One region of the Neobacillus sp. OS1-32 genome, then DNA from elsewhere that is predicted to be linked to it. Evidence: riboswitches for the same ligand, from Rfam matches in the RefSeq annotation. Region 1 holds a riboswitch; each other region holds the start of a gene.
What was found. A riboswitch is a leader RNA that binds a small molecule or an ion and turns the genes downstream of it on or off. The one in region 1 is predicted to bind S-adenosylmethionine.

Region 1 (3,636 bases):
TTGAGGCGTGCTGGATTGGAACACTCACAGCGCCTGTTGCCGGATCGATTTTATGCTGATTATGAAGTAATCTTGTTTCAAAATGATATTCATCGTATGTCATTATACGGTCACCCCTTCATGAATATTAGCAAAGGCCTGATCTAGGTCAGCAATTAAGTCTTCTGCATCTTCTATACCGACAGAAAAACGTAACAAACGGTTGCAAACCCCTTGGGCAATCCGAATTTCTTCAGGAATATCGGCATGGGTTTGGGTTGCCGGGTAGGTTATGAAGCTTTCCGTTCCCCCAAGGCTTTCAGCGAAGCTAATCAGTTTTAACCCTGTTAAAAATGGATTGACCCAAGCCTCATCCTTGATACGGAACGAAACCATCCCGCCGTGACCGGGATAAAGCACATCTGTGACATCAGCATGGTTCGTAAGATATTCAACAATGGCCTTCGCATTTTTCTCATGCCTTTCCATACGCAGTGACAAAGTTTTCATTCCGCGCATTAACAGCCACGAATCAAACGGGCTAAGCACACCACCGGCGCCGTTATGATGAAATGCCAGTGCTTCGCAAAGTTCCGCGCCCTTCGCAACAATCAGACCGGCTAGGACATCATTATGACCGCCTAAATATTTCGTGGCGCTGTGGATGACAATATCGGCGCCAAGCTTAATCGGCTGCTGCAACAGCGGCGTGTAGAAAGTATTATCAACAATCAGTAACATTCCGTGTCGTTTGGCAATCTCCGCAATGGCGGCGATATCGGCCTGCTGCATCAACGGATTGGTCGGTGTTTCGAGGAAAATTGCTTTTGTATGCGGTGTAATGTTATTTTCAACGGTTTCCGGACAACAGGTATTGATATAGTGACAAGTCAGGCCCCATTTTTTAAAGCCTTGTTCCAATAAACGGTAGGTTCCCCCATATAAATCCTCGCTGACTAACCATTCATCTCCGGATTTGAATAAGGACAGCAGCGTAAAAATCGCCGCCATTCCGGAACTGCAGGCAAAGCCTTGATCGCCGCCTTCGAGATCCGCGATTGTTTTTTCAAGAAGCTGCCGCGTCGGATTTCCGGTACGGATATAATCAAAACCCGTTGACTGCCCGATTCCATCGTGGCGGTAGGCGGTTGAAAAATAAACCGGCGGGTTGACGGTTCCAGTTGTGGTCTCACTGCGATTGCCAATTTGGGCTAATTTGGTGTCGATTTTGTACATTATGCATTCTCTCCTTTAAAAAATTTTAGCAACTCGGTGCAGTCATTTTTAGCGGAGGCGGCTGTCTTTCCTAGACTAGCTCCAACGCCTTGTGACTACTCCGGATAGGGGGCTTTCGTTCTCCATTAAAAAAAGCCTTCTATAAGAAGAAGACTTTTGTAAGCACGAACCACTCGGTCATTCTTCTTATCTCGCAAATTACTAAAAATTTGCAGGACTTAGCACCTTTTCAATGGAATCCCACTGAAGGTTGCTGAGGTGTCATTGGGCCCTTCCCTCAACCTCTCTTGATAAGAAAATCGAATATTTTGATTTTCATTAAATTTACTACACTAAGACAATAGTGTCAATATATATTCAAAAGGAGGATGGTTGCAGAAGTTAAATACTTAGCAGTCTGTTCTTCCTAGTGAACAATTGATTAATAGCGAAACAAAAATTTTTTATAAAAAAGGGTTTATTTTTTAGGTAAATGGGATTATAATGTTCTTAATTAAGTACAAAAAGATTAGTTAAAAAGTAATAATTTTGAAAGGTTTATTTTTTTGCTCAATACGTTCTATAAAAAGAACGAAATAAATTTTGAGAATTTTGGGTGATGTCTCCTTACCATTATCAATGGAGACACTCGGTCATGCTGTGGGTAGAAATACCTTAGACGCTAGTCGTCGAGAGTGTGATGTGAGGGCGGGTTAGATGCCCATTTTAAAATTTATAAGTTTGTTCTTTTATTGATGGAGAGGATAAACTTATAAATTTTATAAAGAAAGTGGGTTGAGGGATGACGTATATTCAAAGATTATCATTTTTTATTTTTATTGATTCATGGCTAGTTTTGGCAGCCATTCTTGTTAGCAGTTTTTTAATTAAAGATGAGCTCGAAATTTTTTCCTTTTCTTTTACTCTTAGTTTAATTGTAATTTTACTTGTCCATCATTTTCTCTCGTTTCAATTCAAGTTATACAAAAAAGTTTGGGCATATGCGAGTGTGGGGGAGTTAATTAGTATATTAAAAGTCGAAACATTTACGATCCTCTTTACAGTAATCATCCAACAGCTTGTGTTAGATGAAGTCTTTATTCGCTATCTGATCGTAACTTGGATGCTGAATTTGTTGTTTGTTGGTTCTTCGCGTTTCTGTTTCAGATGGTTCAGAGATTCAGTGCTTAATAAAACAAATAATAAAAAAAGAACATTAATTATAGGTGCCGGATCAGCTGGGGTGATGGTGGCCAGGCAATTAAAAAAAACAAATGAAGCCAACCTTTTGCCAGTTGGGTTTATTGATGATGATGAAAAGAAACACAAACTTGATATTTTAGGGATTCCCGTCTTAGGTGGAATCACAAAAATTGAAGCAATAGTAAAGAATTTTAGTATTGATCATATTGTGATTGCGATTCCTTCCCTTAATAGAACAGAATTGAATAAAATTTTTGCAGAATGTGTGAAAACAAGTGCAAAAACACAAATTCTTCCAATGCTCGAAGATTTAGTAACGGGAAAAGTTTCGGTCAAACAATTTCGTGATGTGCAAGTAGAGGATTTACTTGGGAGAGAACCTGTGGATTTGGATATACAAAGCATCACAGCAATTGTCACGAATAAAGTTGTTTTGGTTACCGGTGCCGGCGGTTCGATTGGATCTGAAATTTGTCGCCAACTTGCCGCATTTTATCCTAAACAGCTGATTTTATTAGGTCATGGGGAAAATAGTATTTACACCATTGAAATGGAATTAAAAGAACGTTACCAACAATCACCCATTGAATTTATTTCTGTGATTGCGGATGTACAGGATGAGAGAAAAATGATGTCAGTGATGAGTACATACAGACCGGATGTTGTATATCATGCTGCTGCACATAAACATGTTCCATTGATGGAAGAAAATCCAGAGGAAGCAATAAAAAATAACTTGATTGGAACGATCAACACTGCAGAAGCCGCCAGATGGAATGGGGTAAAAGCATTTGTCATGGTTTCTACGGATAAGGCGGTTAATCCAACAAGTGTAATGGGGGCAACCAAAAGGCTTGCAGAAATGGTAATCCAATACTTGAATACAGAAAGTGAAACAAAGTTTGTTACAGTCCGATTTGGTAATGTTTTGGGAAGCAGGGGAAGTGTCATTCCGCTTTTTAAGCGACAAATAGAAAAAGGAGGGCCCGTTACCGTAACCCATCCGGATATGGTGCGCTATTTTATGACGATACCCGAGGCCTCTCGATTGGTACTGCAGGCAAGTGCCCTGGCCAATGGCGGGGAGATTTTCATATTAGATATGGGCCAGCCGGTAAAAATTCTCGATTTAGCAAAGAACCTTATTAAGCTTTCAGGTTTTTCTCTGGAAGAAATTGAAATTGAGTTTACGGGAATAAGACCAGGAGAAAAGCTTTTTGAGGAATTACTTAATGAAAA
Region 2 (3,636 bases), 130 kb from region 1:
TCATCCTGCTGCCAACACCGTATTCTCCGCCGGTCCAGCCTGTATTGACTAGGAAGACGTTGACGTTATGCTCGAGAATTTTATCTCCCAGCATTTCCGCGTAACGGGTCGCTGGTAATGGCATGAACGGAGCTCCAAAGCAAGTCGAGAAAGTTGCTTCCGGAGTGGTGACACCGCGCTCAGTGCCGGCAAGCTTTGAGGTATAACCGCTTAAGAAATGGTACATGGCCTGTTCTTTCGTTAATTTTGCAATAGGCGGCAGCACGCCGAAGGCATCAGCAGTTAAAAACACGATTGTATGTGGATGACCGGCAATACTAGGAATGACACTATTATCAATGTTTTCAAGTGGATAGGCAGCCCTTGTATTTTCCGTTAAGGTATTGTCGTCGTAATCGGCAATCCTTGATTCTTGGTTGACGATGACGTTTTCCAAGACAGTTCCAAAGCGAATGGCATCAAAGATTTGCGGTTCTTTTTCATGCGAAAGATTGATACATTTAGCATAGCAGCCGCCTTCAATATTAAAGACGCCATGGGACGACCAGCCGTGTTCATCGTCACCAATTAGCTTCCGATTCGGATCGGCTGACAGCGTTGTCTTTCCAGTTCCGGATAATCCAAAGAATAAGGCAACGTCACCTTCTTGACCAACATTTGCCGAGCAGTGCATGGAAAAAATATTCTTTTCAGGAAGTAAGAAATTCATAATCGAGAAGATCGACTTTTTCATTTCTCCTGCATACTCAGTCCCGCCAATAAGAACAATTCGGCGCTCAAACGATATAATAATAAAGGTTTCCGAATTGGTTCCATCTACTGCAGGATCCGCTTTAAAATTAGGAGCAGCGATGACAGTGAATTGGGCATCATGCGCTAAAAGCTCATCCTCTGTCGGACGAATGAACAATTGATGAACGAAAAGATTATGCCAAGCCAATTCATTAATCACTTGAATCGGCAATCTCGATTTTTTATCTGCACCGGCAAATCCTTTGAATACAAATACATCTTCCTTCTGTCTTAAATACTGAAGGACTTTATGATAAAGATTTGTAAATACTTCCTCAGAGATAGGTTGGTTTGTTGAACCCCAGTCAATTTTATCTTTCGTTGATTTTTCTACAACAATAAATTTGTCTTTTGGAGAACGGCCTGTATATTTGCCGGTGGAGACACGTACTGCACCGGTTGAGGTCAACGTTCCTTCGTTTCGCGCCAAGATTTTTTCAACCAATTGGGGTACAGATAATTGCATTTGAACGTTCTTTTCTTTCAGTAACTGATTAAGTTCGTTTGGAACGTGAACAGAGTTCATGGATCGGACCTTCCTTTTCTTGTTTTTAACGAAAAAATTGTCTTTAAATAGTATAACACAATTAAATGATTAGTCTATACTAATTATGTGAAAAAATTATGTCATCTTCCACTTTATACTATTCATTGAAAGAAAAAAAAGGAAGAACAATTTATTATTAGAGCAATAGATTGAAAAATATTGACATTGTTTCCAGTAGTACGTTATGATTATATTTTGAACGGATACTCTCTTATCCCGAGCTGGTGGAGGGACGGGCCCAATGAAACCCAGCAACCTGCAACGAAGAAAATGTTTTTTTTCTATGCATTTTCTAGGCAAAGGTGCTAACCCAGATGCAAGGCTTGACCTTGAACGATAAGAGCGAAAGGAATGAATTTAGTGTATTTTAACCTTTCCTCATTGATGGAAAGGTTTTTTGTTTTTAAGAAATTATTGGGGATAATGGTTCTTCTTAATAAATTTCCCATTTTTATTTCATACTACAAAGGGAATGAGTTCCGTTTAAATTAGAGGTTCAATATATTGTCAGCAACAGGCCATGTAGATAACCTCATTTATTTCATTAATATAGGAGGAATTCAGATGCCAACAAGACGCCACTTGTTTACATCCGAATCAGTAACTGAAGGTCATCCTGATAAGATCTGTGACCAAATTTCTGATTCAATTTTAGATGCAATTTTAGCCCAAGACCCTAATGCCCGTGTTGCTGCTGAAACATCGGTAACCACTGGTCTAGTGCTTGTAGCCGGGGAAATTACCACATCTACATATGTAGATATTCCCAAGATTGTTCGGGAAACGATTAAGGAAATTGGCTATAATCGTGCCAAATATGGCTTTGATGCGGAAACATGTGCAGTGTTAACCTCCATCGACGAGCAGTCGCCCGATATTGCCATGGGTGTCAACCAAGCACTTGAAGCCCGCGAAGGGAACATGACGGATGAAGAAATCGAGGCAATTGGGGCAGGAGATCAGGGGTTAATGTTTGGTTTCGCCTGCAACGAAACGAAGGAACTGATGCCGCTGCCGATTTCGCTTGCGCATAAGCTTGCCCGCAGGTTAGCAGAAGTACGAAAAGAAGATATTCTTCCGTATCTGCGTCCTGATGGGAAAACACAGGTTACTGTTGAATATGACGAAAACAATCAGCCGGTCCGGATTGATACAATTGTCGTGTCAACCCAGCACCATCCTGAGATTTCTTTGGAGCAAATTCAGCGCAACATAAAAGAATATGTCATCAATCCGGTTGTTCCAAAAGAACTTATTGATGACAATACGAAATATTTCATTAACCCAACAGGACGTTTTGTGATTGGCGGTCCACAGGGAGATGCCGGCTTAACTGGTCGGAAAATTATTGTTGATACGTATGGAGGCTATGCCCGCCATGGCGGTGGTGCTTTCTCTGGGAAAGATCCGACCAAGGTAGACCGCTCTGCCGCCTACGCGGCCCGCTATGTAGCAAAAAATATTGTGGCCGCTGGCCTTGCCGATAAATGTGAAGTTCAGCTGGCCTACGCAATCGGGGTTGCCAGACCAGTTTCAATTTCAATTGATACGTTTGGAACCGGAAAAGTAAGTGAGGACGTCTTAGTTAATCTAGTCAGTCAAAACTTTGATCTTCGTCCGGCAGGCATTATTAAAATGCTGGATTTACGCCGTCCGATTTATAAGAAAACAGCCGCTTATGGACATTTTGGCCGTACAGATATTGACCTCCCTTGGGAGCGGACAGATAAAGCGGAAACACTGCGCCAACAGGCAGAAAATCGTTGATCCTCAGTGGGAGTTGCAAATAAACTGTAACTCCCATTTTTTATTTTTCGTCTAATTCTTTGTTTAGCGGTTTAAACCAATGTTTATCCAGCAGCAGCGAACTGAAAAATGGTAAGGCCATAAATTTCCTTATACTCACAGTGCCATTTTGCGAAAAAAAGTGGTAGTATTAGATAGTATGTTTGCTTGAAGGAAGGGGCGGAGCGCCTCATGATTGGATCGGATTTTCCCGTTATGGCAGAATAAAACTCTTGCTCTGACGTTGGGTAAATATGTTCTGATCCACCGTCTTTTTTGATATTTTGAATGGAGTAGGTGAGGTACATAATGTGCGGATTTATCGGTTGTATACATGATAAAGCACAAAATTATACGGACGAACAAAGACAACAATTTAAAAATATGAATGATATCATTACCCATCGCGGCCCTGATGATGATGGCTTTTATTTTGATGACCATATTCAGTTTGGCTTCCGCCGCTTGAGTATTATTGATCTTGAGGCAGGTCATCAGCCGCTTACGTATGA
Region 3 (3,636 bases), 2.1 Mb from region 1:
TCATACTGGCCGCAGCCGAAACGACCAAGTGGCAACCGACATGCATCTATATTTGCGGACCAAAACAACTGAATTAATTAAATTGATTGAAGATGTCCAACTCTCGATCATCAAGCAGGCGAAGGAGAATATTGAAACACTAATTCCGGGCTATACCCATTTGCAGCGGGCCCAGCCGGTTTCTTTCGCTCATCACTTAATGGCGTATTTTTGGATGTTTGAACGAGATAAGGAAAGATTGCTGGATTCTTTGAAACGGATTAATTGGCTGCCGTTAGGCTCTGGCGCCCTGGCCGGGACCACCTTTCCAATTAATCGCGAAAAGGTCGCGGAATTATTAGGATTTGAAACGATTTATCCAAATAGTATGGATGCTGTCAGCGACCGTGATTTTATTTTAGAATTTTTGTCGATTGGTTCGATTATTATGACCCATATTTCACGCTTGTCAGAGGAAATGGTCCTTTGGTCAAGCCAGGAATTTCAATTTATTGAACTGGACGATTCCTTTTGCACCGGTTCGAGCATCATGCCGCAAAAGAAAAATCCGGACGTACCGGAGCTTTTGCGGGGAAAAACAGGGCGCACGTATGGCAATTTAATTGGTTTACTCACTGTATTAAAGGGCCTTCCGCTTGCTTATAATAAGGATTTGCAAGAGGACAAAGAAGGTATGTTCGATACGGTAGAGACGCTGGAAGGCTCCCTGAAGCTATTAGCACCAATGATCGAAACGATGACCGTCCATAAAGAGGTAATGCGCAAGGCGATCAACACTGACTTTTCCAATGCTACGGATATTGCCGATTACCTTGTTCGCAAAGGTCTGCCGTTTCGCGAGGCCCATGAGGTGATTGGAAAAATTGTCCTTTATTCAATTCAGTCCAACAAATTCTTGCTCGATTTAACCATCGAGGAATATAAGCAATTTAGCGATTTATTTGAAGAGGATATTTATCAGGTACTGGCTCCGGAACAAGTTGTCGCCGTTCGCAATAGCTTTGGCGGGACAGCACCAGAACAAGTGAAGCAGCAAATTCAATTAGCCGAGCAAAAACTGCATAAATAAACAAAATCAAACCCGCTCAATTTTGGCGGGTTTGATTTTGTGCAAGTATAATCGAAACCCTGCAAAGATTCCAAAAAACGATTAAAAGATTCACTCCGCAATTGCTTCTCTTTCAAAAAGAAACTATTGACATTGGTGGCAGATTGAGCTAATATTTTCTTTAATTATTGGAAAATTTATAAAAGTTCATATAAAACTCTTATCCAGAGCGGCGGAGGGACTAGGCCCAATGAAGCCCGGCAACCTTCAAGGTGATCCTTGAAAAGGTGCTAATTCCTGCAGATCTTAAGGATCTGAAAGATAAGAGAGGATTACCAGACCTCTTCTTATCGAAGAGGTTTTTATTTTTGAAGTGGGGTGAGGAATGGTGTCTGTTATTAAGGTAGCGATATTAGGATTCGGAACGGTGGGTGAAGGGGTTTACCGGACGATTCAATCTCATGCGCAAGAATTTACAGCTGTTCTCGGGAAAAAGGTTGAAGTCACGGCAATACTTGTAAAAAACATCCAAAAGGAAAGGAATATTCGTGAAGGTGTGCTTCTGACAACGAATTTTGAGGAAATTCTTCGGCTGCCCCAGCTTGATGTTGTAATTGAAGCCATCGTCGACAAGGAACCCACCTTTACTTATTTGAAACAAGCAATTGGCAAGGGGTGCCACATCATAACGGCTAACAAAGAAATGTTTGCGCACCATGGAAAAGAATTACTTGATCTAGCAAAGGAAAACGGTGTTTCTGTCGGCTATGAAGCAACCGTGGCCGGAGGAATTCCCGTCATTCAAACCCTTAGGCAGCTCTTAAACATTAATCGTGTATCACAAATTCAGGGAATTTTAAATGGCACTTCTAACTTCATTTTGTCCGAAATGCGTGAAAAAAAGCAGTCATTTGCTGAAAGTTTGCGCCAGGCTCAAGCAAAAGGTTATGCAGAAGCTGATCCCACTAATGATATTGAGGGTTTCGATGCCTTTTACAAGGCGATGATACTCAGCAGGATTGCTTTCGGAGAAGAGCCCGATTGGCAGACGGTTGAACGTCAGGGAATAACTGCGATCACAAGCGAGTTAATAGAGGCAGCAGAAAAATTAAAGCTGCGGTTTAAACATGTAGCCAGTATAAGCAAGGAAGACGAACAGATCATTGCGTCTGTAAAACCGATCCTGGTGGGCGACGAGAATCCCTTCTATCACGTGGAAGGTGTCGAGAATGCGGTAAATGTGCATTCCGATATTGTTGGCAGAATCACGCTGCAGGGCCCGGGAGCCGGCATGTATCCAACAGCAAGTGCGATGATTGAAGATTTGGTCTATGTTTGTCAAAGTAAACTTAACAGCCGGCAAAATATTAAGAAAACTGCTGATTGGCGAGGGCGGATGAGGAGGAAACAAAAAGACTACTGGTTGCTTCAAGGTTTTGTTGAAAAAACGAAACATCCTGAAATTACCTGGCTTGATGAGGTTACTGACAACATTTTTATCATCGAAGCTGGCAAGGAGGATTTAAAGGGCTTGGCTGTTCGGCAACCGGAGATTTGTTATTTTCAGATTCTTGGTGATGGAAAATTGCCCATTTTAAATAAACCCACAGCAACAGTGATTTAATCACTCGAAAACACAGCAAATGGAAGCATCCAAATGGCAGGATGCTTTTTCTTTTTCCAGATAAATACCCACAAACAAGCCTATGTAAAGTACAAACTGAGAATGTTCACAATTTTATCAAATATCCAACATTAATATGTTAAGAAAATGTGAAAACGGTTGTTTTTCAATAGTCCTCAAGGTATATTATAAGTGTAGCGAAGGTAGTGATAAAAATCACAAGCCTTCACTATAAGAAACAGCTAGCTGATTACCATTATCAAAAATAAAATCATTTGGAGATGATTGTAATGAAATGGTACAAAACGCCTATTGCAGCAGTTGTATGGACAGTTTTACGGATTTATCTTGGCTATCAGTGGATAACAGCAGGATTTGAAAAAATAACTGGTGGATTTGACGCAGGAGGCTTCCTCAAAGGGGCGCTTGCCAATGCAACTGGTGAACACCCGGCAGTGCAAGCATGGTATGCAGACTTTTTACAACAGTTCGCGATTCCAAACGTTGATATTTTTAATGTATTAATTCCTTGGGGAGAACTTTTAGTCGGTATTGGTTTAATCGTTGGTTTAGCTACTATTCCAGCCTTGCTTGCTGGAGCATTCATGAACCTGAACTTTATGCTGGCAGGAACAACAAGCACAAACCCAATTCTTTATACAATCGCAATGATTCTCTTATTCGCAGGTACCGGTGCTTACTACTTCGGGCTCGACCGATTCGCTGTTCCATATATTAAAGGCTACTTCAAAAAAGCTAAAGACAAGAAAATTGCAACCAATGAACGATAATAAACTTCATTAGAAGCAGGGATACCCCCTGCTTCTTTTGCTTATTTGCGATTTTTGACGCGCTGATTAGCAGCATTGGATCTTGCTTGTGCTTCAAGGTCTGCCTGGTCAGCCAGTTCTTGGGAGAATTCTACATCTATTCCGTCGGATTTCATGTTTTTTGGTACTTGTGG
Region 4 (3,636 bases), 950 kb from region 1:
AAGATATCCCCCAATTAAAGCTAATAATACCCCCAAACCAATGGATTCCGCTGTAATTTGCGGAAGCTTCACCTTCCTGATATTTACTGTTCTTCTCACATAGGGTATCGCGATATTTAGTTTAGACTGATCATGAGTCTTTTCCATGGATCTCTCCCTAAACAAACTGTTAGCAAAAATTACAATCTTTATTTTTCCCGGAGTGACCTTATTTTATTAATGAGCTAATAAGGTCTTTTTTTGTGTAGTCCAGTATATTTGCAGCCTTTCACTAACTTTTGAGTTCCCACACGGAAGGGGACGTACGGACCAAAATAAGGGAATGCTGGCGGATAACCGAAAAGCAAAGGGACAATATGGTAGATGGTATGCCCCAATTGAACACTATGAGGATGAATCGGTTGATTCCACGGTCCAAACATCGGCGGAGGGTAACCTAAGTACATGGGGCCATTTGTTCCGGTAATAATCGTATGCATCCTATCACCAACTACGTTTTTCACATTGTACGTTCTAGTGAACGAAAAGAGCATGGTTTTTTGTAGAACCGCTAGATCCGTCATCGAATTACTCTGTTAAAAGCCAGTGATTAGTTAGAACTTTCTAGTTTTAAAAGCCTTTGTTTAAGTTTTAAAAAAATTTTTAATGAAAGGCTGGTAATCAATTTTTCGTTGTTATATAATTGTATTAATTTATAAAACGTGTTATATAACAAATTTTAAGAAGGAGCAGAAAATATGGTTAAAACAGACTCAATTGCGCGAAGAATTATGGGCTGGAAATTAAATCGCTGGGATCGCTGGTACGACTATGAAAAGGGGATTTTCATACAAGATACTGAATTCCAACCGGAGCAAAACCTTAACCATGCGTTGCAAATTGTGGATCGTTTGGAACAGTTGGGTTATACCTATACGGTTAAAGGGACTTCAAGGGTTTGCTTTAATGAAATTTGCGCAACTGGAGAAAACTTAGCCCAAGCGATCACCAATGCTGCCTATACCATCATCGAACATCATTCCATTCCTGACACGACAAGAATGTGGCAGAAATTATGCTAAAATTGTAATAGATATATTGGGATAATTGTAGTACAATAATAATAATTAAATAGTTATCTAGAGTGGCTGAGAGAACTGGCTCAATGACGTCACAGCAACCTGCAGAACGTAAGGTGCTCCCACCAGCAAAGCAATAGACTGCTTTGGATGATAAAACGGCTTTTACCCCCTTTTGGATCCAATGCAGAAGGGGGTTTTATTTTTTAAAACGGAAGGGGAAAGCGAACGTGAATATTAACGGCTATGCAAGGACCTTAAAGGCGCGGGATTTGAATGTCGAAAAATTTCTGTTGTATGTTGCCGAATGTATTGAGCGGCAGCTAAAGGAATGGGATCAACAGTATGAGGTACTGGTCATGAAACTGCAAGACTATCAACTGATTGTAAAATATGGGGAGCGGGATTATAGTGTAAAACTGTCGGAGGAGGAGGCTTTCTTACTGCAGAAAACGAGCCCATACCGTCTCGACCAAGAGATTTGGAAGGGCTTAGAAAAGCAAGGTCTGGAAATTAAAAAGGGTTTTGGCAATTATATTGAGGCGGTTTTATAGCAGAACAATGTGAAAGATCCATTTTTTAAAAGTTTTGTATTGTCATAGTGTTGTCGAAGTGCTAAGATAATAAAGAAAATTTTCCTTTAATTCTGGTCCAGAGAGGCCAAAAAGGGCGAAAGTAATGATCGTATATATGAAACTGTATGTATGAATGCCCTTTTGTTCTATCGGATCAAAGGGCATTTTATTTTTGCCCGAATTCTTTAAATCATAGTCCTGAGAGGCTTGGAAGGAGACTGACAAAAGTGGATTATCAGAAAAAAACTGTTGTAGCATCAGTAGCAGGGTTAACGTTAGAGGGTATGGACATCATGTTTATTTCCTTTGCGATGTCGATGATCATTGCGGAATTTCATTTGGACATGGCAACGGGCGGTCTAATTTCTTCAATTACGAACTTAGGGATGCTGTTTGGAGGAATTATCTTCGGAATCTTAGCTGATAAATTTGGCAGGGTAAAGGTGTTCACGTATACCGTTTTATTATTTGCCATCGGTACAGCGTTAACCGGATTAGCAACAAATGTAGAGCAAGTTTATATTTTTCGGTTTATTGCCGGCTTGGGAGCGGGCGGCGAATATGGAATCGGGATGACATTGGTTGCCGAAGCATGGCCAAAGAATAAGCAGGGACGGGCCTCTTCTTATGTAAGTATCGGTGCCCAATTCGGGGTGATTCTCGCGGCTCTTTTAAGTGCCATCCTTTTACCGCTATGGGGCTGGAGAGGATTATTCTTCGTCGGAATTGTTCCGGTTATATTCGCCTTCTTTGTCCGGAAAAATTTAAATGAATCACCTGAATGGCTGGCAGCTCAAAGAGAAAAACAGCATGTGAAAAAGCAAGGTAGTGTCAAGGAGTTATTTTCCAGCCCAAGAATAGCCTTTACGACCGTCGCCTTAGCGGTGATGGCCACGGTGCAAATTGCCGGCTATAACGGCTTAATGATCTGGCTGCCGTCGATCCTCCAGAAATCACAAGGACTTTCGGTTTCAGGTTCGGCCCTTTGGACGATTAGTACGGCTGTTGGGATGATTGCCGGGATGTTAACATTCGGACAAATTATCGACCGACTGGGAATGAAGAAAGCATTCGGTATCTTCCTTTTTGCTTCAGCCGGGGCGGTATACTTGTACTCCTTTGCGACTGGAGCAGCCGGGGTGTTAATTGGCGGAGCGGTCGTCGGATTTTTCTCGAACGGAATGTTTGCCGGCTACGGTGCTTTAATCAGTCATTATTATCCAGTCGAAGTTCGCAGCACCGCGACCAACAGTATTTTCAACTTTGGCCGGGCATTGGGTGGACTATCACCAATTCTGGTAGGATTCATCTTACAACATGCTAACGTTACCGTCGCCATGACCTACCTCGCTATCCTATACTGCATCTCCTTTATCGCCATGCTAAGTCTGGGAAAAGGGGAAGTCGAGGAGAAGAAGCCTATTAAAACATTAACAGAAGCGATATAAAAGAATCGCTACCAGGCACCATGTGATTTTTCACTTGGTGCCTTCCTCTTTTTATATTTAAAAATGATTAACTCGATATATTTTCCTCGGCCTTCCTTTAGAGGTAGGGGCTTCTTCACCAATGATATCGGCAATGCCATTCTCGACTAACCCTGTTAAAATTCGGCGGGCATTTCTAGGTGTCATTTTAAGCCAATCCGAAATTTGATTAGCAGTGATAGAACCGTTACCCATTCTTTGTTGAACCGATAAAATTTTGTTAAATGTTGTTATAGTTATTCCGCAATGTTTCAGTTTTTCACTAATTTCCTTATTCTCTGTCCGGTATTGGTAAGTGATTGACTCCTGTTCTTTTAATGGGCCTTCAATCGTTCCAGTGTTATCTACAAGGAAAGCGCTAAAAGAATCATAGTTTTGAGCATGATTTAAGGCAAGCCGTGCATTTTCTTCAGCCGTAAGCGCGGTATCACCATAGCCAATTCCAATATTTGCTGAAAAATCGGAAATTAGCGCCAATTCTTCTAACAGAAAACTAATTGGTTTCTTACCTTTTTG

Region 2: it holds a riboswitch for S-adenosylmethionine, as region 1 does, so the genes downstream of both, metK (methionine adenosyltransferase) here and RCG24_RS20840 (methionine biosynthesis PLP-dependent protein) in region 1, are expected to answer to the same signal.
Region 3: it holds a riboswitch for S-adenosylmethionine, as region 1 does, so the genes downstream of both, RCG24_RS10760 (homoserine dehydrogenase) here and RCG24_RS20840 (methionine biosynthesis PLP-dependent protein) in region 1, are expected to answer to the same signal.
Region 4: it holds a riboswitch for S-adenosylmethionine, as region 1 does, so the genes downstream of both, RCG24_RS04535 (hypothetical protein) here and RCG24_RS20840 (methionine biosynthesis PLP-dependent protein) in region 1, are expected to answer to the same signal.

The regions. Positions count from the first base shown of each region.
Region 1 is NZ_CP133263.1:4,250,982-4,254,617, forward strand. Features, by position in the region: gene metC (cystathionine beta-lyase) at 1-103, opposite strand, end outside; gene RCG24_RS20840 (methionine biosynthesis PLP-dependent protein) at 103-1,215, opposite strand; SAM riboswitch class I at 1,399-1,512, opposite strand; gene RCG24_RS20845 (polysaccharide biosynthesis protein) at 1,997-3,636, shown strand, end outside.
Region 2 is NZ_CP133263.1:37,564-41,199, forward strand. Features, by position in the region: gene pckA (phosphoenolpyruvate carboxykinase (ATP)) at 1-1,318, opposite strand, end outside; SAM riboswitch class I at 1,548-1,682, shown strand; gene metK (methionine adenosyltransferase) at 1,904-3,106, shown strand; gene asnB (asparagine synthase (glutamine-hydrolyzing)) at 3,434-3,636, shown strand, end outside.
Region 3 is NZ_CP133263.1:2,111,274-2,114,909, reverse strand. Features, by position in the region: gene argH (argininosuccinate lyase) at 1-1,069, shown strand, start outside; SAM riboswitch class I at 1,266-1,376, shown strand; gene RCG24_RS10760 (homoserine dehydrogenase) at 1,434-2,672, shown strand; gene RCG24_RS10755 (DoxX family protein) at 2,963-3,463, shown strand; gene RCG24_RS10750 (YfhD family protein) at 3,505-3,636, opposite strand, start outside.
Region 4 is NZ_CP133263.1:862,872-866,507, forward strand. Features, by position in the region: gene RCG24_RS04525 (YoaK family protein) at 1-147, opposite strand, end outside; gene RCG24_RS04530 (BC1872 family protein) at 738-1,061, shown strand; SAM riboswitch class I at 1,112-1,218, shown strand; gene RCG24_RS04535 (hypothetical protein) at 1,289-1,612, shown strand; gene RCG24_RS04540 (MFS transporter) at 1,861-3,081, shown strand; gene RCG24_RS04545 (helix-turn-helix domain-containing protein) at 3,139-3,636, opposite strand, start outside.